Regions from separate parts of the Pseudarthrobacter sp. HLT1-7 genome, predicted to be linked through region 2. Evidence: riboswitches for the same ligand, from Rfam matches in the RefSeq annotation. Region 2 holds a riboswitch; each other region holds the start of a gene.
What was found. Region 2 has a riboswitch for thiamine pyrophosphate ahead of AC50X6_RS08175 (bifunctional hydroxymethylpyrimidine kinase/phosphomethylpyrimidine kinase). Riboswitches for the same ligand answer to the same signal wherever they lie in the genome.
Positions count from the first base shown of each region.

Region 1: it holds a riboswitch for thiamine pyrophosphate, as region 2 does, so the genes downstream of both, AC50X6_RS15530 (FAD-dependent oxidoreductase) here and AC50X6_RS08175 (bifunctional hydroxymethylpyrimidine kinase/phosphomethylpyrimidine kinase) in region 2, are expected to answer to the same signal.
Region 3: it holds a riboswitch for thiamine pyrophosphate, as region 2 does, so the genes downstream of both, thiC (phosphomethylpyrimidine synthase ThiC) here and AC50X6_RS08175 (bifunctional hydroxymethylpyrimidine kinase/phosphomethylpyrimidine kinase) in region 2, are expected to answer to the same signal.

Region 1 is NZ_JBWZCH010000018.1:35,635-42,998, forward strand. Features, by position in the region: gene AC50X6_RS15520 (thiazole synthase) at 7-825, opposite strand; gene thiS (sulfur carrier protein ThiS) at 831-1,067, opposite strand; gene AC50X6_RS15530 (FAD-dependent oxidoreductase) at 1,064-2,422, opposite strand; TPP riboswitch at 2,416-2,549, opposite strand; gene thiE (thiamine phosphate synthase) at 2,914-3,621, shown strand; gene AC50X6_RS15540 (ferritin-like fold-containing protein) at 3,656-4,327, opposite strand; gene AC50X6_RS15545 (RNB domain-containing ribonuclease) at 4,369-5,880, shown strand; gene AC50X6_RS15550 (DEAD/DEAH box helicase) at 6,202-7,364, shown strand, end outside.
Region 2 is NZ_JBWZCH010000006.1:159,056-166,419, reverse strand. Features, by position in the region: gene rpmA (50S ribosomal protein L27) at 1-228, opposite strand, end outside; gene rplU (50S ribosomal protein L21) at 291-599, opposite strand; gene AC50X6_RS08175 (bifunctional hydroxymethylpyrimidine kinase/phosphomethylpyrimidine kinase) at 973-2,616, opposite strand; TPP riboswitch at 2,599-2,696, opposite strand; gene AC50X6_RS08170 (Rne/Rng family ribonuclease) at 2,840-6,097, opposite strand; gene AC50X6_RS08165 (vitamin K epoxide reductase family protein) at 6,571-7,242, shown strand.
Region 3 is NZ_JBWZCH010000006.1:23,695-31,058, forward strand. Features, by position in the region: gene AC50X6_RS07365 (glucose-6-phosphate dehydrogenase) at 1-242, opposite strand, end outside; gene ffh (signal recognition particle protein) at 394-1,980, shown strand; gene AC50X6_RS07375 (alpha/beta fold hydrolase) at 2,039-2,788, shown strand; gene thiC (phosphomethylpyrimidine synthase ThiC) at 2,785-4,605, opposite strand; TPP riboswitch at 4,601-4,708, opposite strand; gene AC50X6_RS07385 (GNAT family N-acetyltransferase) at 4,785-5,285, shown strand; gene AC50X6_RS07390 (VOC family protein) at 5,525-6,400, shown strand; gene AC50X6_RS07395 (hypothetical protein) at 6,649-7,086, shown strand; gene rpsP (30S ribosomal protein S16) at 7,293-7,364, shown strand, end outside.

The DNA.
Region 1 (7,364 bases), on a different contig from region 2:
GAATTCCTAAAGTAACTCGGCCCGGCCTTCCATGGCAGATGACGCCAGCGCGTGCTCCCGGCGCGGGATCCTGCCGGCCTTTTTCGCCAGCCTACCGGCGATCACCGCATGCTTGAAGGCCTCACCCATCAGCGCCGGATTCTGTGCCCGGGTCACGGCAGTGGCCAGCAGCACGGCATCACAGCCGAGTTCCATGGCCAGGGCCGCGTCCGAGGCGGTCCCGATTCCGGCGTCCAGGACCACGGGAACGGAAGCGCGGGAGACGATCAGCTCGATGTTGTGCGGGTTGAGGATGCCCAGCCCGGTGCCGATCGGCGCGCCGAGCGGCATCACGGCGGCGGCGCCGAGGTTCTCCAGCCGCAGGGCCAGCACGGGGTCGTCGTTGGTGTACGCAAAAACCTTGAAGCCGCGGCCTACGAGCTGCTCGGTGGCGTCCACCAGTTCCACGGCATCCGGCAGCAGGGTGTTCTCGTCGGCAATCACCTCAAGCTTCACCCAGTCCGTTTCCAGCGCCTCGCGGGCCAGCTCGGCGGTCAGCACGGCGTCCCTGGCGGTGAAGCAGCCCGCAGTGTTCGGCAGCACCCGGATGTTCCGGTCCACGAGCAGCTGGAACAGCGAGCCGGCCTCGGCGGGCGAGTAGCGGCGCATGGCCACCGTGGTCAGTTCCGTGCCGGACGCCAGGAGCGCGGCCCCGAGGCCTGCCAGGCTCGGCGCCCCGCCGGTGCCCATGATCAGCCGCGATCCCAGCTGCACGCCGTCCACCGTGAACGGATCGTTGATGCCCGCGGATACTCCCGGGGCCGCTGCACGGGTGGTTGCTTCCATGTTCCTCATCCTCCCTGTACCGCCGTGACCAGCTCGACGTCGTCGCCGTCGGCGAGCGCGGTGCCGTGCCACTGGCTGCGGGGCACCACCTCGGCGTTGCGGGCCACCGCTACACCGAGCTTCCTGCCGTCCGCGGACTGGCCGTTCGGGGCCAATTTCCGGCCGGTGACCCGGCTGACCAGGGTGCTGACGGAGGCGCCGTCGGGGAGCTTGTGCTCCGTTCCGTTGAGTCTGATGTTCATACCGTTTCCTTGCTGTGCTCTGGGCGGGTGCGGCTGTCGTGGGGGCGGGTTGTTGGGGAGCCGGCGGAGAACCGGTCGGGCCGGAAGCGCGCCCAGCGCGGGTCCGCGGTGCCGTCCAGCAGCTGCCGGCAGATCTCTGCGGCCGCAGGGGTCAGCAGGATGCCGTGCCGGAAGAATCCGGTGGCGATAATCAGGCCTCCGACGTCCCCGTCGCGGTCCGGGGCCCGGTCCCGCACCCGGCCCAGCAGCGGAGCGTTGTCCGGCGTCCCGGGCCGTGCCCTGGCGGTGGCCTCCAGCAGCTCCAGTTCGGCGACGGCGGGGAGTAATTGTTGCGCGTCCCGCAGCAGCTGGTAGACGCCCCCGGCGGAGACGGCGTCGCCTGCGGAGCCCCCATCGGCGGGAGCGTCCTCACGCTGGGTCGCCCCGATCACCACAGTGCCATCCTCCCGCGGGACGATGTAGACGGGCACCCCGCGGACCAGGCCGCGCACTGTCGAGCCCAGCAGCGGCCGCAGGTGGGCGGGCACCCGGAGCCGGAGGATGTCTCCGTGGACCGGCCGGAGCGGAAGGTTCAGCCCGGCAGGCAGTCCGGCCAGCCCGGCGGCGCCCAGCCCGTTTGCCACAACCGTTTCCCCTGCCCGGACCGTCCCGCCGCCGGCCAAACCGACTCCGCTGACGCGTCCGCCCTCCCAGAGCAGCCCTACGGCGCGGCGGGGAACAGCGGAGTACCGGCTATCTGCCGCCAGCAGCGCCGCGATCCGGGCAAGCAGCCGGCGCGGGTCCACCTGATGGTCGGCGCGGATGTCGAACGCGCAGGAGATCCCCGGGCTGAGCAGCGGTTCGCGTCCGCGCGCCCCGCGGACGGTCAACGGCTCCACGGTCAGTCCGCAGGACTGCTGCACGGTCCGGAGGTCCGTGAGCGCCCGGCGGTCGGCGGCGTCGGCCCCAATGACAAGGGTCGACGTCGTGAGGTAGCCGGTGGCCGTTCCGGTTTTCCAGGTTCCCCCGGGGAGACCGGTTCCCCCGGGGTCCCCAGGGTTCCCGGCGCTGCCGTCGAGTCCGGCGGCGAAGCCAGGCCACAGGCGGGAGGACTCGAGCATGAGTTCCAGGAGGCCTTCCTCCCGGTAGTGGAGTTCGCTCACGGGGGCCAGCATGCCCGCGGCGGCGAAGCTGGCGCCGCTGCCGGGGGCGTCGTCGATCAGGGCGACGGACCGGCCCGATTGCCTCGCGGCCCAGGCGATGCCGTGGCCCACCACGCCGCCGCCGATCACGGCAACGTCGTAAAAATTCCCGGCGGTGGCGTCATGACCGGCGTCGTCAGACACGGGAGCAGCTGAGGCGGATGGTGTGCCCATCAAGGATTCCTTCCCTACGCCGGTACTAGCCGGATCAGGTCAAGCGGTCGGCTCTGACGCCCTCTCAGCCCCTCCGGCGCCGAACGCCAGTGGCGGTCGGTTGCGGCGGGCTCCCGCGGTATGGCCCCAGTTTAGGGGAAGTGGTGGGCATTTTCGTTAGTTCCTCGTAGGTCCGGACGAGGGGCGCGCTGGCCGGGCGCGCTGACGCGTCCGGGCTCATGGACATGCCCCGCGCCGGGTCCAGCGGATGGACATAGTGTCATTTTGCCCAGTCCAAGGTGCGAAGAATGGGCATGTCCCCCGCGGACTGGACACCCGCCCGAAGGGACATGCCCCGCGCCGGGGCCAGCGGATGGACATAGTGTCATTTTGCCCAGTCCAAGGTGCGAAGAATGGGCATGTCCCCCGTTGCCTTCTCCGCCGCGGCACGAAAGGCCCAGGCTCAGCCCAACCCCAGACGAACCAGCGAAAACGACTACTAGTCTGGGAGCATGAGCAAGGATGCCGTCCACACCACCGCCCGCCTGTACCTGTGCACCGACGCCCGCAAGGACCGCGGCGACTTTGCAGCCTTCGTTGATGCCGCCTTTGCCGGCGGCGTCGATATCATCCAGCTGCGCGACAAGTCCATCGAGGCGGCCGAGGAACTGGAGCTCCTGGAGGTGCTGCACCAGGCCGCCCACCGTCATGGCCGGCTCTGGGCGGTCAATGACCGGGCGGACATTGCATCGCTGTCAGGGGCGCCGGTATTCCACATCGGGCAGAAGGACCTCCCGCTTGCGGCGGCCCGGACCTTCCTCGGCGAGGGCGCCGTGATCGGGCTCTCCACGCACAGCCCCGACCAGGTGGACGCCGCAATAGCGGCCTCCACCGGCCGCGGCAGGCCGGACTACTTCTGCGTGGGACCCGTGTGGGCCACCCCCACGAAGCCGGGGCGCGCCGCCGTCGGGCTGGATCTGGTGCGGTACGCCGCGGAGACGATCCGCCGGGCCCGGTCCGGAAACAACGGCACGGACGACGGCACCGCCAACGGAACCATGCCGTGGTTCGCGATCGGCGGCATCGACCTGGGCAATGTGGAGCAGGTAGTGGCGGCCGGCGGCCGCCGGATCGTCGTGGTCCGGGCGATCACCGAGGCCGATGACCCCGCGGACGCCGCCCGCGCCCTGCTCGACGCGCTCGACGCCGCGGAGGCCTGAGCCGGGCCTCTCGGGGAAGAGTCCTGATAAGGACCTAACCGGTCAACCCCAGCTGCTTCATCCGGCTCGAGTGCCCGGCCGCGAGTTCGGCCCTCAGCCCGCGGATCTGTTCCTCTGACTGTTCCGCGTCCACGCCGATCAGGCCGCCGAGGAACGTAAGCCCGGCGCTCACCCGCTGAGCCTGGGTCAGGGCCTCCCCCAACAGCCGCCTCGCCCAAAGTGCCAGCCGCGACGCCAGCCGTGGGTCATCGTCCAGGGCCGCCCTGAGGAGCTCGCGCAGCACCGCCGTCGCCGCTTCATCGGACTGGATCCGCTCCACCAGCTCCCGGGTCGAGCCGTCGACGTGGCGCGACACGGCGCGGTAGAAATCGGCGGAGACCGTGTCGATTACGTAGGCCTTCATCAGCGATTCGAACCAGTCCGCCGGGCGCGTGCGCTCGTGGAAGTGGTCCACGGACGGCTGGAAGGGCAGCATGGCGGCCTCCGCGTCGAGGCCCAGTTCCTCCAGCCGTGCGCTGACCAGTTCGTAGTGCTGGAACTCGGTCACAGCGATCCGGCCGAGCACCGCACGGTCGTGGAGGGTGGGCGAATACCGGGCATCGGAGGACAGCCGCTCGAAGGCCGACAGCTCGCCGTAGGCCATCGCACCGAGCAGATCCCTCAGGAAACTGTTGTAACGCGCGGGATCGGACGGGGATGCACTCATGATCCAAGACTAATCGCGGGAATCGGGCTACTCTGATTTTCGTGTCCCATCATCGCCTGACGCCCAGCATCCACCAGCAGCAGAACCAGCTTGCCGCGGCGCTGACCACGCTGCGCACCACGCTGGAGCTGCCGGGACCCTTTCCCGAGGACGCACTCCGGGAAGCCAAGGAGGCCGTGGCCGGGCATGAGCTGCCGGAGTTGAATTTCACCCACATCGAGTTTGTCACCATCGATCCGGAGTCCTCCACCGACCTGGACCAGGCGCTCTTCATCGACCGCTCCGGTGACGGTTACAAAGTGTTCTATGCCATCGCCGATGTCCCCTCCTTTGTGGCCCCCGGCGGGGCGCTCGACGCCGAAACCCGCCGCCGCGGCCAGACCTTCTACACCCCGGGCGGCCGGATCCCGCTGCACCCGGAGGTCATCAGCGAGGCAGCCGGCAGCCTGCTCGCCGGACAGCTGTGTGCGGCCTTCGTCTGGGAATTCGAGCTCGATTCCGCCGCCGAGGTCGCTGCGGTCCTGGTGCGCCGGGCGCAGGTCCGCAGCCGCGCCAAGCTCAGCTACAAGGGTGTGCAGGCCGAGCTCGACGCCGGCACCGCGGCCCCCGTGCTGCAGCTGCTCAGGGAAGTGGGGATCAAGCGGGTGGAGCTGGAACGGCTCCGCGGCGGCGCCAGCCTGAACATGCCGGAACAGGAAATCGAACAGCTGCCCGACGGCGGCTACCGGATCGTGGCGGTCCCGCCGCTGCCGGTGGAGGACTGGAACGCCCAGATTTCGCTGATGACAGGGATGGCGGCGGCCCGGATCATGCTCGAAGGCAAGGTCGGGATCCTGCGCACCATGCCCGCCCCGGATGAGAGCTCCCTGGCGCACTTCCACCGGCAGACCCGGGCCCTCGGCAAGCCCTGGGACGGGGAGATGAGCTACGGCGAGTACCTGCGCACCCTTGACCCCACGGACCCGCAGCAGCTGGCGATCGTGCACTCGGCCGGTATGCTCTTCCGCGGCGCCGGCTACACCCCCTTTGACGGGACGGTACCGGACGCCGCCGTCCAGGCCGCCATTGGCGCCGCCTACGCCCACTCCACCGCACCGCTGCGCCGGCTGATCGACCGCTTTGTGCTGGTCATCTGCGAGGCGCTCAGCAATGGCACCGACGTCCCGGCCTGGGCCCGCGAGGCCCTGCCCTCCCTTCCTTCGATCATGGCCGCGTCGGACCAACTGGCCGCGAAGCTGGAGCGCCTCTCGCTGGACACCGTCGAGGCGGCGCTGCTGATCAACCACATTGGCCAGGAATTTGATGCCGTCGTTATTTCCGGGTCCAAGCCAACCAAGCCCGTCAAAAACGGGAAGAACGGAAACGGGAACGGGAACGGGGCGTCCGGAAAGGCAAACGGGAACGGCGGAAGCCCCTCCGGGATCGTGCAGATCGCGGATCCCGCGGTCACGGCGCGTTGCCCCGGCGAACTGGAACCCGGCACCCAGGTCCGGGTCCGGATCGTGTCCTCCGATATCACCACCCGTGAGGTCCGGCTGGAGCTCGCGGGCTGAGGCTCCGCGGCGCTCACGTGCGCAATTTCCGCCGTGACGGGGCCGCAGCGGCACGGCCAGTCAAGATTCCGGGCTGCGTACAGCTAGACTGGGAGGGTAGAGATGGATGCCCGGTCGTTGATTTCCATGATTCCCGAATTCAACAAGCCCGCCCCTACGCGATCTTGAGATACACCCGCTGGTCCCCAGTGCCAGCATTTAGATAGCCCGCGATCGGCTTCCACTGGAATTGCCTGCGCGCCTGAGCGTGCTCCGGAACGGCCTCCCGGCCGGCCCCGTTGAGCAAGCAGCGCAGCCCAAAATGAATAAGGAAACTCCCCTGTGAGTGAATTGCACACGCACCAGCTTCTGACCGACGAATCCGGAACGGAATCGCTTGAGCCGGAAGAGACCATCATCTCGGACGAAAAGCCGCACGAGATTGCCGAGCTGACTTTCGCCGACTACAACGTCCGCGCCGATATCGTGGAGTCCCTTGCCGACGCCGGCATCACCCACCCCTTCCCCATCCAGTCCATGACGCTGCCCGTGGCACTGTCGGGCCACGACATCATCGGTCAGGCCAAGACCGGCACCGGCAAGACCCTCGGCTTCGGCATCCCGGCGCTGCAGCGCGTCGTCGGGCCGGACGACGCCGGCTACAACCAGTTGCCCGCCCCGGGCGCACCCCAGGCCCTCGTGATTGTGCCGACCCGCGAGCTCGCCGTGCAGGTTGCCAGCGACCTGCAGAACGCCGCCCGCAAGCGCAACGCCCGCATCACCACGATCTACGGCGGCCGCGCCTACGAACCCCAGGTCGAGGCCCTGCAAAAGGGTGTCGAGATCGTCGTCGGTACCCCCGGCCGCCTCATCGACCTCTACAAGCAGAAGCACCTGGTGCTCAAGAACGTCAAGATGGTCATCCTTGACGAGGCCGACGAGATGCTGGACCTGGGCTTCCTCCCGGACGTCGAGACCCTGATCGCCGGCACCCCGGATGTCCGCCAGACCCTGCTGTTCTCCGCCACCATGCCCGGCCCGGTCATCGCCATGGCCCGCCGCTACATGACGAAGCCCACCCATATCCGCGCCGCCGACCCGGACGACGAGGGCCTGACCAAGCGCGACATCCGCCAGCTCATCTACCGTGCGCACAGCATGGACAAGATCGAGGTCGTGGCGCGCATCCTGCAGGCCCGCGGCCGCGGCCGCACCATCATCTTCACCAAGACCAAGCGAACCGCCGCTAAGGTTGCCGAGGAACTGGTGGACCGCGGCTTCGCCGCCGCCGCCATCCACGGCGACCTCGGCCAGGGCGCCCGCGAGCAGGCGCTGCGCGCCTTCCGCAACAACAAGGTGGACGTCCTCGTCGCCACTGATGTCGCCGCCCGCGGCATCGACGTCGACGACGTCACCCACGTCATCAACTACCAGTGCGTCGAAGACGAAAAGATCTACCTTCACCGTGTGGGCCGCACCGGCCGCGCCGGCAACAAGGGCACCGC
Region 2 (7,364 bases):
GCGGCGACCACGGCGGGTGCCGAACTCGACGGCGCCGGGGGCCAGTGCGAACAGGGTGTCGTCCCCGCCGCGGCCTACGCCGGCGCCCGGGTGGAAGTGCGTGCCACGCTGGCGGACGATGATCTCGCCTGCGGAAACTACCTGGCCGCCGAAGCGCTTGACGCCGAGGTACTGGGCGTTGGAGTCACGACCGTTGCGAGTGGAACTCGCGCCTTTTTTATGTGCCATTTGAAAATGCCTGCCTTAAAAATTCTGGGGAATCTGCTGAAAACCTGAACAGTAACGGGTAGTTACTTGATACCGGTGATCTTGACCTTGGTCAATTCCTGACGGTGACCCTGGCGCTTCTTGTAGCCGGTCTTGTTCTTGAACTTCTGAATGACGATCTTCGGACCACGAAGGTCTTCGAGGATCTCAGCCGTAACCGTTACCTTGGCCAGGTCCGCGGCAGCGGACGTCACCTTGTCGCCGTCCACCAGGAGCAGTGCGGGCAGCGCAAAGGTGCTGCCGGCTCCACCGGGGACGCGGTTCAGGGTAACGAAGTCTCCAACGGAAACCTTCTCTTGGCGGCCGCCTGCGCGGACAATCGCGTACACCACTGGGGAACTCACTTCTCTCGACGTTTATTACTAGATTTGCGTGCGGAACCTGGGTCCAAGGTATTTGGTCCGGCTCACGCTGTGCCTCTACGCCGGTGGGTTCCCCGGGGGAACCCATGAGCTATCCCGTGGACAATACTGAAACGGATTGTCCTCAAGGTCATAACCCAAGTGTTGGCGTAAGCACCGAAGATTTAGACTACGCTAATTTTGCCTTCGGTCGCAAATGAGGCTGGTTCCGGCGGGTAGTTCGTGATAGGCGCCACTTGGCGGTGACCAATTGATACTGACCAATTGGTAGTGACCGAGTGGTGCCGCCACGACTTCCGGTACCGTGCCCGACTATCGTACAGGCCGGGGCGCGTCGACCGGGTCAGGCGTACAGCCTCGGCGCGTCGAAGAACTCCACTTCGTGGCCGGCTGACTGACGGAAGGCCAGCGCCATGGCCTCCCGCTCATGCCCCGAGGCCAGCCGGGCCGCCGCATCCGTGTAGGCGATCGCCTGCCGGGTCGCGGCGGCAAATTCCTCATCGGCGTAGGCCCGCAGCCACACGGCATAGGGGTGCGCTTCCGGCGCCCCGGCGGCCAGGAACTGTCCGTGCAGGGTTTCCCCCACCTCGGCGTAGAGCCAGAAGCACGGCAGGACGGCGGCCACCAGCACTCCGTAGCTGCCGGAGACGGAGGCGGCCAGCAGATGGTCCACGTAGGACTTGGTGACCGGCCCCAGCCCCAGGTCTGCCGTGCGGGTGCTGAGCCAGTTCCGGTGCAACCCGGACTCGACCTCAAGGCAGTTCTGCGCGGAGCGCGCCCAAAAGAGTTGTTCGGCTTCGGTGGGCGCGATGGCCGCCGCCCGGGCCAGCACGCGGGAGTAGCCGTTGAGGTACCGGGCGTCCTGCGCCAGGTAGTAGGCGAAGTCTTTCTCCGGCAGCGTGCCGTCGGCCAGCGCCTTGATGAACTCCAGCCCGTAGATCGCCTCAAGGTCCGCGGCGGCGCTGTCCCGGAGGGCGGCGGCGAACTCGCCCTCCGCGGGCGCGTGGTGCCGCGGGCCGGCATGGTGCTGGGTCAGATGCTGCACGTGGTGGAAATGGTGGACCGGGCCGTTCCCGGTTCCGACGCCGAGACGCTCCGAATCGCGCAGCGCACCCGCCAGCCACGGTTTGACCTCGCGGAGCGCCGCCTCCCAGTCCCCCACACGGACCTGCACGGTGGCGATCGCCGAGGACAGCGAGCAGCCTGTGCCGTGGCTGTTGCGGGTGGGCACCCTCTCCCCCGGCACCACCACGACGTCCTGGCGCAGCAGTCCGCCGGTGTTGACGAGCGCATCGGGGCAGCCGCCGTCGACGCTATCGTCCCCCGGGCCGGCGACGGCGCCGGCACCACTGTCGAGGTGGCCACCTTTCACAAGGACCGTGGTGCCGGCCAGGGCGGCGAGCCGCTTGCCCTGGTCCAGGGCCTCGTCCCAGTCCGCGGCGACGGGTTCCCTGAGCAGAATCGCCAGTTCCGCAAGGTTGGGCGTGATGAGGTCCGCGTAGGGGAGCAGCTCGTGCAGGGCCGCCTCGGCCGACTCCTGCAAAAGCCGGTCTCCGCTCGTAGCCACCATCACCGGGTCAAGGACAACGACGCCGGGCCTTGTCTTTTCGAGCCAGCCGCGGACGGCGTCGATCACGTCGGCGTCCCCCAGCATGCCGATCTTGACGGCGTCGATACTGATATCCGCGCTGATCGCGTCCAGCTGAGCGGTCAGGAACGCCGCCGGCGGGACGTGGACGGCGCTGACGCCCCGGGTGTTCTGGGCGGTCAGGGCCGTGATCGCCGCCATGCCGTAGCCGCCGTGCGCCGCAATGCTCTTCAGATCGGCCTGGATGCCTGCCCCGCCGGAGGGGTCCGAGCCGGCGATGGCGAGCACGCGCGGGATCCTGGGCTCGGCGGTGCGCGGGGCGTGCGGCAGAAGTGCGGCCGCAAAAGTCGATACTTCTAAAGTGGGGACTGCAAAGGCGGATGAAGCCAAGAGAGACATCCCTTCGCCGGTGCTAACCGGACAGGTTCAACGGGTCTGGATCTCAGCCGGCTCGATGCGCGGCACCCCGTGTCAGTGCTTCAGCCTAGCCGTACCGCCCAACGAAGTCGCGTTAACGAAGTCGCGGGTGCTGCCCGGACCCTGCGCATCGCTACGCCGGGTCCGGACCGCACCCGCGACTTGCTGAACTGCTGCTCTACTGAAGTGCTGCCGTGTTGGGCTGTTACAGCTCCGACGCCGGTACGCCGACGCCGAGGATGATCGGCTGGTTCGCGGCCGGCTTCACTGCTGCCGGTGCGGCGGCGGGAGCCTTGGCCTCGTGCACTTCACCTGCTGCGGGCTGCGTGGCGGTCCCGCGGTGCTCCGCGGCCTCACGGTGTTCAACGGACGTCGCGTTGGCTGCACCCTGGGCACGGCTGGCGCTCCGGTTGCGGCGGCCGCGGCGGGCGCGGGAGGTGCCGGCCTCGGCTTCGGCCTCGGTCTGGGAACCGGGCCCCTGGACACGTCCCGGTCCGGTGCCGCCGGCGCGGGCCGGAGCCGCCGCAGCTGTCCGGCCTGTGGCCGGCTTGCTGTCGTCGGTTTCGCCCAGTTGGGCGAAGGCTTCGGTCAGCAGGTCCAGGGTCAGGGCCGTTGCCGGGGACTCGTCCGCGTGCTCGACGAACGGCAGCGCGACTTGCTCGCCGCCGAAGGTCAGCACGGCAGCGGGCCGTCCGGCAGCTTCCTCCGTGGCGGCGAACTGCGCGACGGCGTCGACGGCGGCCCGACGCGCCTCGGCGTCGGCCTGGCGGGTTCCGGCGTCGGCGTCCCCGTCGTGCAGGTGCGCGGCGTGCGCCGCTGCGGCAATATTCGCCAGGGCGGCGCGGGTTGTCTCGGCCTTGGCGTGGCGCTCGGCCTCGGTGGGCTCGGCGTGGACTGGTGCCTGGGCGGACTGGTCCTCCGCGCCCTGGCCGCCCCGGCCGCGGCGGCGGCCTTTGCGCTCGGTCCGTGCCGCGGGCTGGCTCTCGGTCCGCGGGACGTAGTGCTCGGCAGCAACCGTGTTGGCCCGGCGGTGCTCCACCGGCTCGTCGTGGGTGACAATGCCGCGGCCATCGCAGGTTTCGCACTGTTCGCCGAAGACTTCCAGCAGCCCGGTGCCCATCCGCTTGCGCGTCATCTGCACGAGCCCCAGCGAGGTCACCTCCGCCACCTGGTGCTTGGTCCGGTCACGGCCCAGGCACTCCACCATGCGGCGCAGCACGAGGTCGCGGTTGGACTCGAGCACCATGTCGATGAAGTCGATGACGATGATGCCGCCGATGTCGCGGAGCCGGAGCTGCCGGATGACTTCCTCTGCTGCTTCGAGGTTGTTCTTGGTGACGGTTTCCTCCAGGTTGCCGCCGCTGCCGGTGAACTTGCCGGTGTTGACGTCCACCACGGTCATGGCTTCGGTGCGATCGATCACGAGGGACCCGCCGGAGGGCAGGAAGACCTTGCGGTCCAGTGCCTTGTGGATCTGCTCGTCGATGCGCCAGGCTGCGAAGATATCCGCGTCCTTGGTCCACTTCTCGAGCCGGCCCACGAGGTCCGGAGCCACATACGTGACGTAGGCCTCGATGGTGTCCCAGGCTTCCTCGCCGGAGACAATCAGCTTGGAGAAGTCCTCGTTGAAGACGTCCCGGACCACCTTGATGGTCAGGTCCGGTTCGCCGTAGAGCAGTTCAGGGGCGAGCATCTTGGTCGACGTCGACTGGCTCTCGATCCCTTCCCACTGCGCACGGAGGCGGTTGATGTCGTGCGTGAGCTCTTCCTCGGACGCGCCCTCGGCCGCGGTGCGGACAATGACGCCCGCATCTTCCGGCAGGCGGTCCTTGAGGATCCGCTTGAGGCGGTTGCGTTCGACGTCGGGCAGCTTGCGGGAGATACCGGTCATGGAACCGCCGGGCACGTACACGAGGTAGCGGCCGGGCAGTGAGATCTGGCTCGTGAGCCGGGCGCCCTTGTGGCCCACCGGATCCTTGGTGACCTGGACGAGGACGGAGTCGCCGGACTTCAGCGCGTTCTCGATCCGGCGCTGCTTGCCCGCGAGGTTGACGGATTCCCAGTTGACTTCACCGGCGTAGAGCACGGCGTTGCGGCCGCGTCCGATATCAACGAAGGCGGCTTCCATGGAGGGCAGCACGTTCTGGACCCTGCCCAGGTAGACGTTGCCGATCAGGGAGTCCTGCTGGGTTTTGGAGACGAAGTGCTCGGCCAGGACACCGTCTTCCAGGACGCCGATCTGGATTCTGTCGTCGCGCTGGCGGACGATCATCTGGCGGTCCACGGACTCGCGGCGGGCCAGGAACTCCGCCTCGGTGATGACGGTGCGGCGTCGGCCGGTGTCGCGGGATTCGCGGCGGCGCTGCTTCTTGGCCTCGAGGCGGGTGGAGCCCTTGAGCGACGTGACCCGGTTGTTGACCGGAGCCTCGCTGGCCGCGCGCGGCGCACGGACACGGGTCACCGTGTTGGGCGGATCGTCGTCCTCCCCACCGGTCAGTTCCAGGTCCTGGTCACCCCGGCGACGGCGGCGGCGGCGGCGGGACGTCACGCCGTCGGCCAGCGTCTCCTCGGAACCTTCTTCGGTTTCCCCGGTGGAACCGTCGCCGTCGCCTTCCCCGTCGGGCTCGGTCTCAGTATCGGTCTCGGCGGTGCGGCTGCGGCCACGACGGCCACGGCTGCGGCGACGGCGGCGGCCGTCGCCATCTTCGCCTTCCTCGCCTTCTTCGTCTTCGGCTTCCTCCGCGGCGGCCGGTGCCGGACGGACGGCGGCGGTCAGGTCCGGGGCCTGGAAGATCATCGAGGTGACGGCACCGGGCTCCAGGAAGAGCGAGGAGGCTGCCGACGGCGATTCGGCCGGCGCCGCTTCTGCCTCCTCGGCGGCGGGGGCGGCGGCTGGGGCGGGGGCGGCGGCGGCTGGGGCGGGGGCGGCGGCGGCTGGGTCTGCTGTTGCAGGGGCGGCGGCTGCGACTTCCTCGGCTGCGGGGACGGGGGCTGGGGCGGCGGCTGCGACTTCCTCGGCTGCGGGGACGGGGGCTGGGGCGGCGGCTGCCTTGGCGCGGCTGGCGCGGCGTCGCACGGGCTTCTTCTCTGCCGGACCGGCAACGACGGCCCCGGCTGCGGGCACCTCGGCTGCGGCTACGGGTTCTGCGGCTACCGGTTCTGCTGCGGTCTCTTCGGCGAAGGCCGGGAGGGGCTCGGCCGGCGCGGCGGCCTTGCGGGCACGGGTGCGGCGGACGGGTGGCTTCTTGGCCTCAGGCGCAGGGGCGTCCCCGGCGCGAGCCTTGACCGGTGCCTCCGCGGCCGGTTCTTCCGCGGCCGGTTCTTCCGCGGCGGGCTCGGCAGAGGTTGCCTTGGGGAGTGCCCTGCGGCGGGTCCTGACGGGCCGCTTGGGTGGTGTGGCTTCTGCATTTTCTGCAGCAACTGCTAGTTCTTCGTTTCCGGCTACAACCTGGTCATTATCCATATGTGGCGACGCTCCTGCCCCTGACGTGCCGCCACATCCGGCACCCGTTAGGGCAATTATTGTCAACACCCGCAGGCATTGACAGAAGTCAATTGAATACCCTCAGGTTCGCACCGGCAGTGGGGTGCGGCAGCCCTGGCGGGCCGGCGGAATTGTTCTGAAACCCGTTGATCTACACACCACAACCAGGTGCCGACCAATGGCATTGCGGGATAGCCGGGATCAGAGGATCCGTAGCTCCCTGCTCATCATTGGCGGTCTTGGGAACAAAGTCGCCGGACCGGAATCCGGATGTGGATCGGGTTCCAGCCATGCTTATTGTCTCACAGGAGCCGTCAAAGAAGGCGTAAGCGGGGTGTCAAGCCCGCGGCGGAGGGCGGGACACGAGCTGCCGCAGGAGGTTCCCCGGCAAGGTTCAGGCTGCGGCGATACAATCAGGGCCAGAAGCACCCGACGCAAAGGACCCTCATTCCATGCCCAGCATCTCCAGTGCCCCCGGCGACGCGACCATCCAACGGCGGTCCCCCGGTTCCGCCGTCGCAGACCGGCCCCTCCCTCCGATGACCCGAGACCGCCCTTTTGCGTGGCTCCTGCTGATCACCGGCGTCGTCGGTTGGTTGGCCTCCGGAACCCTGGTGCTGGAGAAGCTTGAGGTCCTCAAGGATCCCAACCACGTGACCGTCTGCGACGTAAACCCGTGGATCTCCTGCGGCCAGGTGATGCAGACCTGGCAGGGTTCGCTCTTTGGTTTCCCCAATATGTTTATCGGCATCGTGGCGTTCGCCGTCGTCATAACCACAGGCATGGCCATGCTGGCCGGCGCCACGTTTGCCCGCTGGTACTGGCTGGGCCTGCAGGCCGGCGTGACGCTCGGCTTCGCCTTCGTGATCTGGCTCTGGTCCCAGGCGCTGTACTCCATCCACATCCTGTGCCCGTTCTGCATGATCGTCTGGGCGGCGATGATTCCGTTGTTTGTCTGGGTGACCGTCCGCAACGTGTCGCATGGCGTGATCCGGCTGCCGGCCGGCCCCACCCGGGTCCTGGCCGACTCCGGCTGGATCATCACGGCGCTGCTCTACGTCGCCGTGATCGCCTCGATCTTCTTCGCCTTCATCCAGGTCTTCATCGGGACCTCCGGCTACTGAGGAGACGGACGCCGGATAACCGCCTCGAGGTGAGAGTTAAGGCCCATGTTCACGTTGAACATGGGCCTTAACTCTCACCTCGGCGGGGAGCGTGTCCCGGGAGCGCGGCCCGGGAGCGTGTC
Region 3 (7,364 bases), 140 kb from region 2:
ATCCGCTTCAGTTCCCGCCGGCCGTAGGCCTCGGCTTGGGAATTGGCGTCGGCGAAGGACTCCTCGACGCGGTCCCGCCACTGTTCCGGCGCCCACGGATCGGATCCGGCGCCGACGAGCGTCAGGCCTTCGGTGTGCCCGCGCGCCACGAGCCGGGCCAGCCCGGGGAGCAGCAGCCGGCCGGTCAGGTCGCCCGAGGCGCCCAGGATGAGCAGTGTTTTCACAGGTGTTTGGCTGGTCACGTAGCCAGCATGCCATCTTGAAGGCGCGTCTTGGTACCCTAGATAGTCGAGTCCCGTTGTCGAGGCGGTTCGTTCAGGCGAACATCAGCCGCGACGCTGGCGTGCCGGACCGGCCGCCATCTGAAGATCCACTGAAAGAAGTGCACGGCGCGTGTTCAATTCACTCTCTGACCGGTTGACAGCAACCTTCAAGAACCTCCGTGGCAAGGGCCGCCTGACCGAGGCGGACGTTGACGCTACCGTCCGCGAGATCCGGCGTGCCCTGCTGGACGCCGACGTTGCCGTGCCCGTGGTCCGCGAATTCACCGGACGTGTGCGCGAGCGTGCTCTCGGCGAAGAGGTCTCTGCCGCCCTGAACCCCGGCCAGCAGATCGTGAAGATCGTCAACGAGGAACTCATCGAGATCCTCGGCGGTGAAACCCGCCGGATCCGCCTCGCCAAGACCGGTCCCACGGTCATCATGCTCGCCGGCCTCCAGGGCGCCGGTAAGACCACCCTCGCCGGCAAACTCTCGAAATACCTCAAGGCCCAGGGCCACAGCCCCATGCTGGTCGCCTGCGATCTGCAGCGACCCAACGCGGTCACCCAGCTCCAGATCGTCGGCCAGCGTGCCGGCGTGCCGGTGTTCGCCCCGCACCCGGGCGCCACCTCCACCGAGCTGGATCACCCCGCCGGCGACCCGGTGTCCGTCGCCCGCGCCGGTGTCGAGGAAGCCCGCCGCACGCTGCACGACGTCGTGATTGTGGACACCGCGGGCCGTACCGGCGTCGACGCCGACATGATGGAGCAGGCCCGCCAGATCCGCCAGGCCATCGTCCCGAACGAGGTCCTGTTCGTGATCGATTCGATGATCGGCCAGGACGCCGTCAACACGGCCCTTGCCTTCGATGAAGGCGTCAATTTCACCGGAATCGTGCTCTCCAAGCTCGACGGCGACGCCCGCGGCGGTGCCGCGCTCTCCGTCGCGTCGGTGACCGGAAAACCCGTGATGTTTGCGTCCACCGGCGAGGGCCTGGACGACTTTGAGCTCTTCCACCCGGACCGCATGGCCTCGCGGATCCTGGACCTCGGTGACGTGCTCACCCTGATCGAGCAGGCGGAGAAGTCCTGGGACAAGGACGAAGCGGCCCGGATGGCGCAGAAGTTCGCCGACCAGGAAGACTTTACGCTGGACGATTTCCTCGCCCAGATGCAGCAGATCCGCAACATGGGCTCCATGAAAAAAATGCTCATGATGATGCCGGGAGCGCAGAACATCCGGCAGCAGCTCGAACAGTTCGACGAACGCGAAATCGACCGTGTCGAGGCCATTGTCCGCTCCATGACGCCGCACGAACGGGTAGCTCCGAAGATCATCAACGGCTCCCGCAGGGCCCGTATTGCCCGCGGCTCCGGCGTGCACGTCTCCGAGGTCAACGGCCTGCTGGAGCGCTTTGCCCAGGCGCAAAAGATGATGAAGAAGATGGCGGCCGGCGGCGGGATGCCCGGTATGCCGGGGATGCCCGGTACGGGCGGCGGCGGCGCCCGCAAGGGTGCCAAGAGTGCGCCTAAGAAGAAAGCCCGCTCCGGCAACCCGGCCAAGGCCGCACAGGAAGCCAAGGATGCCGCGGCCCGGCGTGCCGCCGGACCCAAGGCACTGCCCACCGGGGCGGCATTCGGCCAGCAGGGCGCGGACTTCGATCCCTCCCAGCTGAACCTTCCGAAAGGCTTTGACAAGTTCCTTGGCGGCAGCAAATAGGCGCTGCCGGCCGAGATGTCGGCGGCCCGTCCTCGGACCGGTGTCATAGGGTTGGACCATGTTCAAGCAGCGCGTAGTCTTCGTCCACGGAGCGGGCAGCTTCGGCGCTGCCGCGTGGCCGAAACAGCACGGAATGGCGCTGAACTACGACGCGCTGTTCCTGCGCCGGCACGGCTATGACCCCGCCGCCGAGCCGCTGGAAACGGACTTCGCCGCCGACGCCGCCATCGTCCTCGGTGCCCTGGCCGACGACGGCCGCGGCGAGGCCGGCGGCCACGTGGTGGCGCATTCCCAGGGTGCCATCGCCGCGATGATGGCCGCCGTCGAACGCCCGGATCTGGTGCACTCATTGACGCTGGTGGAACCGGCCTGCCTCTCGCTCACCGCGGAACTTCCGGCGACGGCCGCGCACCGCGCCCTGATGCAGCCGCTTTTCGAGGTCCGCCGGCACCTCAGCGATGAGGACTTCCACCGCGAGTTCGTCCGCCGGGTGTTTGCGGCCCACACTCCGGCGCAGGCAACCCTTGGTTCCCCGGACCCGGAAGACCAGCGGGAGGCCCGCCGGCTGCGGCTGCAGGCGCCGCCCTGGGAAGCCCCGCTGCAGATCGTCCCCGGCGTGCCCACCCTGGTCCTGACCGGCGGCTGGGAACCGCTGTATGAAGAGATCGCCGGCTACCTGCGGGAAACCGGTGCCCTGCACCGCACCGCGGCGGGCGGGCACCGGCCCCAGGACTCTGCTGAGGGAAACCGGCTCATCCGGGCGTTCATCGCCGGGGTCAGGCGGCGCCAGCACGCCCAGGCGTCCTAAACGGCCGGGGGTCCGCCCACGGAAGGCTCCGGCAAATAGACCTTGCCGCCGGAGGCCAGGAACTCCTTGCTCTTCTCCCGCATCCCTGCGGCCATTCCGGCGAGGGCCGCCTGGGAGTCCGCTGAGCCGAATTCGTCCCGGATGTCCTGGCTGATCCGCATCGAACAGAACTTCGGCCCGCACATGGAACAGAAATGTGCCGTCTTGGCCGGTTCCGCCGGCAGCGTCTCGTCGTGGAACGCCTCGGCTATGACCGGGTCCAGCGACAGCGCGAACTGGTCCCGCCAGCGGAATTCGAAGCGGGCCCTGGACAGGGCATCGTCACGTTCGTGGGCGCCGGGGTGGCCTTTGGCGAGATCGGCTGCATGGGCTGCGATCTTGTACGTGATCACACCGGTCTTCACATCGTCCTTGTTGGGCAGTCCGAGGTGTTCCTTGGGTGTCACGTAGCAAAGCATCGCGGTGCCGTAGCGGGCAATCTCCGTGGCCCCGATCGCCGAGGTGATGTGGTCGTAGCCCGGCGCGATGTCGGTGACCAACGGCCCCAGCGTGTAGAAGGGGGCGCCCTTGCAGAGTTCCTGCTGGCGTTCCACGTTTTCCCGGACGAGGTGTAGCGGTACGTGTCCGGGGCCCTCCACCATGACCTGCACGTCATACTCCCAGGCACGTTGCGTGAGTTCGGCCAGGGTGTCCAGCTCGGCGAACTGGGCAGCATCGTTCGCGTCCGCCGTCGCCCCCGGCCGCAGCCCGTCCCCGAGCGAAAACGCGACATCATAGCGGGCAAAGATTTCGCACAGCTCACCGAAGTGGGTGTAGAGGAAGTTCTCCTGGTGGTGGGCCAGGCACCAGCCCGCCATGATCGCGCCGCCGCGGGAGACAATTCCGGTGACCCGGTTGGCCGTCAGCGGCACATAGCGCAGCAACACCCCGGCGTGGATGGTCATGTAGTCCACCCCCTGCTCGCACTGTTCGATCACGGTGTCCCGGAAGATCTCCCATGTGAGGGCATTGGCCTCGCCGTTGACCTTCTCCAGCGCCTGGTAGATCGGCACCGTGCCGATGGGTACGGGAGAGTTGCGGATGATCCATTCCCGGGTGGTGTGGATGTCGTCGCCGGTGGAAAGATCCATCACAGTGTCCGCGCCCCACTGCGTGGCCCACTGGAGCTTGTCGACTTCCTCCGCGATGGAGCTGGTCACGGCCGAGTTGCCGATGTTGGCGTTGATCTTCACCAGGAAGGCTTTGCCGATGATCATCGGCTCGGATTCGGGATGGTTGACGTTGCTGGGAATGATGGCGCGCCCCGCCGCCAGTTCGGAGCGGACCAGTTCGACGTCGCAGTTCTCGCGCAGCGCGACGAACCGCATCTCAGGCGTGACGACGCCGTTGCGGGCGTAGTGCATCTGGGTCACCGTCCGGCCGTCGACGGCGCGGCGCGGGACCGGGCGCGTGCCCTGCCACTCGGCCGACGCGGCGCCCCGGCGCACGGCCGACTTTCCGTCGTCGAGCAGGGTCCGTTCCCGGCCGGTGTAGGGTCCGGTGTCCGCCCTGGCCTCGATCCAGGGGCCGCGGAACGGCTCCAGCCCCCGGACCGGATCGCTCCCGGGACCGGCGGTGCGGTACACCCGGAACGGCGGATTCGCTACGCCGCCCGGTGAATCCGCCAGCTTGATTTCCGTCACCGGGACGCGGATGCCGTGCTCGTCATCCGTGGTAAACGCCAGAGAGCGGGATTTCAGCGACTGGGTGGGGGCCGTGGGCTGACATTGGCCTGGCTGATTTTGGACGTGGCTGTGCTGTGTCAATTGCGTATTCACGGAAATACTCACTTCCTTCGCCGGCATTACCCGGACAGGTTCAACGGTCGCAAGCTGCTTCAGCCCGATCTCAGCCCCTGCAAGGGCACCCGTGTGGTCGTAGACGAAGCTATCACAGGGCTTCGGCGCCCGGCCGCGTGTGACGGCGCCGAGGGAGGCCGCGGTGCTAGCGTGGCATCGTGACTCAACCCAGGGCCGTGCCCCGCGTCAGGACGGCGACGCCGGAAGACCTCGCGGCGCTGCCGGTTCTCGAGGCAGCGGCCGACCGTCTCCTCGCATCGGAGTTAGCGCACCACGTGCTTCCGGCCCCGGAGCTGGCGACGCCGATTGAGCCGCTTTTTATGCTGGTCGCCGGAAACCCGCCCGTGGGTTTCGCCCGCGTTGACGAAGTCGGCGGCCAGGCGCACCTGGAACAACTTTCGGTGTATCCCGACTTTGCCGGGCGCGGGATCGGACGGTCCCTTGTTGAGGCGGCCATCGACGCGGCGAGGGGCCGTGGCTATGAGTCGATGTCGCTTTGTACTTTTGCGGACGTTCCGTTCAACGCTCCGTTTTACGCGAGCTGCGGCTTCGAGGAAGTTGCCGAGCCAGGGAAGGCGCTGGCGGCACTGCGTGCCCGCGAGGCGAAGCTGGGGCTGGATGCCCTGGGCCGGCGGATCGCGATGCGGATATGGCTTTAAGCTTCAGGCCATGACCAGCAGGCCGTCACGGATCGGAACGCCGGAACCCTCCTCGGACGCCGCCCCGGCGGCCCCGCAGCAGCCTGGCCACGCTGCACGAGCTCAAGCACAGCGTGCTGCGCGGAAAACCGGTCCGCCAGGAACAGAGGCGGGCACAGGAATAAATTGAAGCTTCAAGTAATTATCCTAGTGAACAGGTCATCGAAGGTCGATGGCCGCCTAAGCACCGGAGCGATCACATGACTGCAGCAGCCAGCACCCGGGATCTTCTTCCCGCCGAACTCACCATGGGCACCGTGATGCTCAAGGTCGGCGACCTGTTGCTCATGACGGACTACTACCAGCGCGCCCTCGGCCTGGACATCGTGGCCGAGCAGGACGGCGGACTGTACCTCGGACGTCGGCAGAAGCCGCTGGTCCACCTCGCCCCGGCGCCCGGGCTCAGCGTCCCGTCCCGCGGCGAAGCCGGCCTCTTCCACACTGCGCTGCTGTTCGAGGACCAACCTTCTCTGGCCGCGACTGTCGCCACCGCCGCCCAGTATGAGCCCCAGTCCTTCACCGGCAGCGCGGACCACCTCGTGAGCGAGGCCTTCTATTTCACCGATCCCGAAGGAAACGGGATCGAGCTGTACTGGGACCGTCCCCGCGATGCGTGGTCCTGGGACGGCAGAAACGTGGTCATGGACAGCCTGGCCCTCCCGCCGCAGCGCTACCTCGACGAGTTCCTCACCGAGGAATCCGTGGCCGGGCAGCGCGACGCCGACGCCGGCATCGGCCACGTCCACCTGCAGGTGGGCGACGTCCAGTCAGCCCAGGACTTCTACGTCGGAACCCTCGGGTTCGAAAAGACGGCGGGCTGGCATGGGCAGGCGCTGTTCGTCTCGGCCGGCGGTTACCACCACCACATGGCCATGAACGTCTGGAACAGCCGCGGCGCCGGACCCCGACGGGACACCCTGGGCCTCGGCGAGGTGCTGATCGAGGTGCCGGCCGGCGACGATGTGGGCGCCCTCGCCGACCGCCTCAAGACCGCGGGAGTGGAGTCCCACCACACCGGCGCCGAACTGCGTTTTGAGGACCCGTGGCGCAACCGCATCCGCGTGGCCGTTCGCTGAGCCGCCGCGGGAATCCCCACTGCAGTTACCCACGGCCGCAGTTGTCTCTGGGACATGTCCACCGCGTGCGGCCGGAAATGGACATAGTGGCTGTATGTCCATTGCTCAGGGTGAGGTGAGGACATGTCCATTTTTCGCCGTCGACACCGGGGGCATGTCCAGTCCTCGGCGGGGCAGGGCTGAAGCGACTAGGCTGAAGCGACGCCGAAAACAGCGGACCAGCGCCGCCGAACATAAGGACGAGATCCATGGGATTCACCGAAATCTTTGTCTCCACCCACGATGAAGCCCTCAAGCGCGCGGCCGCCCTCGACGGCGGGGATGCCGCCGGGGAGGGGTCCGTCCGGATCCCGGACATCAGTGACTTCGAAGTCGAACGGCTGGGTGACCTGGCCGGGACCGCCGTCCACGCCGCCGGTGCCGACTACGGGCTCGCGATGGTGGACGTGGCGAGCGACTCCCTGCTCGGCGTCCCGCCGGCTATGCTCCGGGCCCTCGCCGATCTCCTCAGCTACGAGACCGAAGGTGAAGGCGACGTCCTGGCGGACGTGGCTGAAAGCTGGGCCGCCGAGGAGGACATGCCCTTCGGTGTGGACCAGGCCGCCCGCTACGTCCGGCAGCTCGCCGAACTTGCTGCCGGCGTCGATCCCGCCACCAAGTCCGGGCTGTATGTTTGGACGTCCTGACAGGCCGTTAGGCGGCAAAATGGAGAGGCTGCGGGTGTCAAGTCGAAATCCCCGCGCTGATCTGGCACAATGGACGGGTACTTGATCTGCGTGGCCCCTCTCTCCGCGTCCGGATCTTGTCCTTTTAGAGCCCCCTAGTATGGCCCGCCCCACGGGTGCAGAACGCCGGGATCGACCCCGTTTTAGAAACAGGAGTGACCACTAAAGTGGCCGTAAAAATTCGCCTTAAGCGCTTCGGCAAGATGCGCGCACCGTACTACCGCATTGTCGTCATGGAC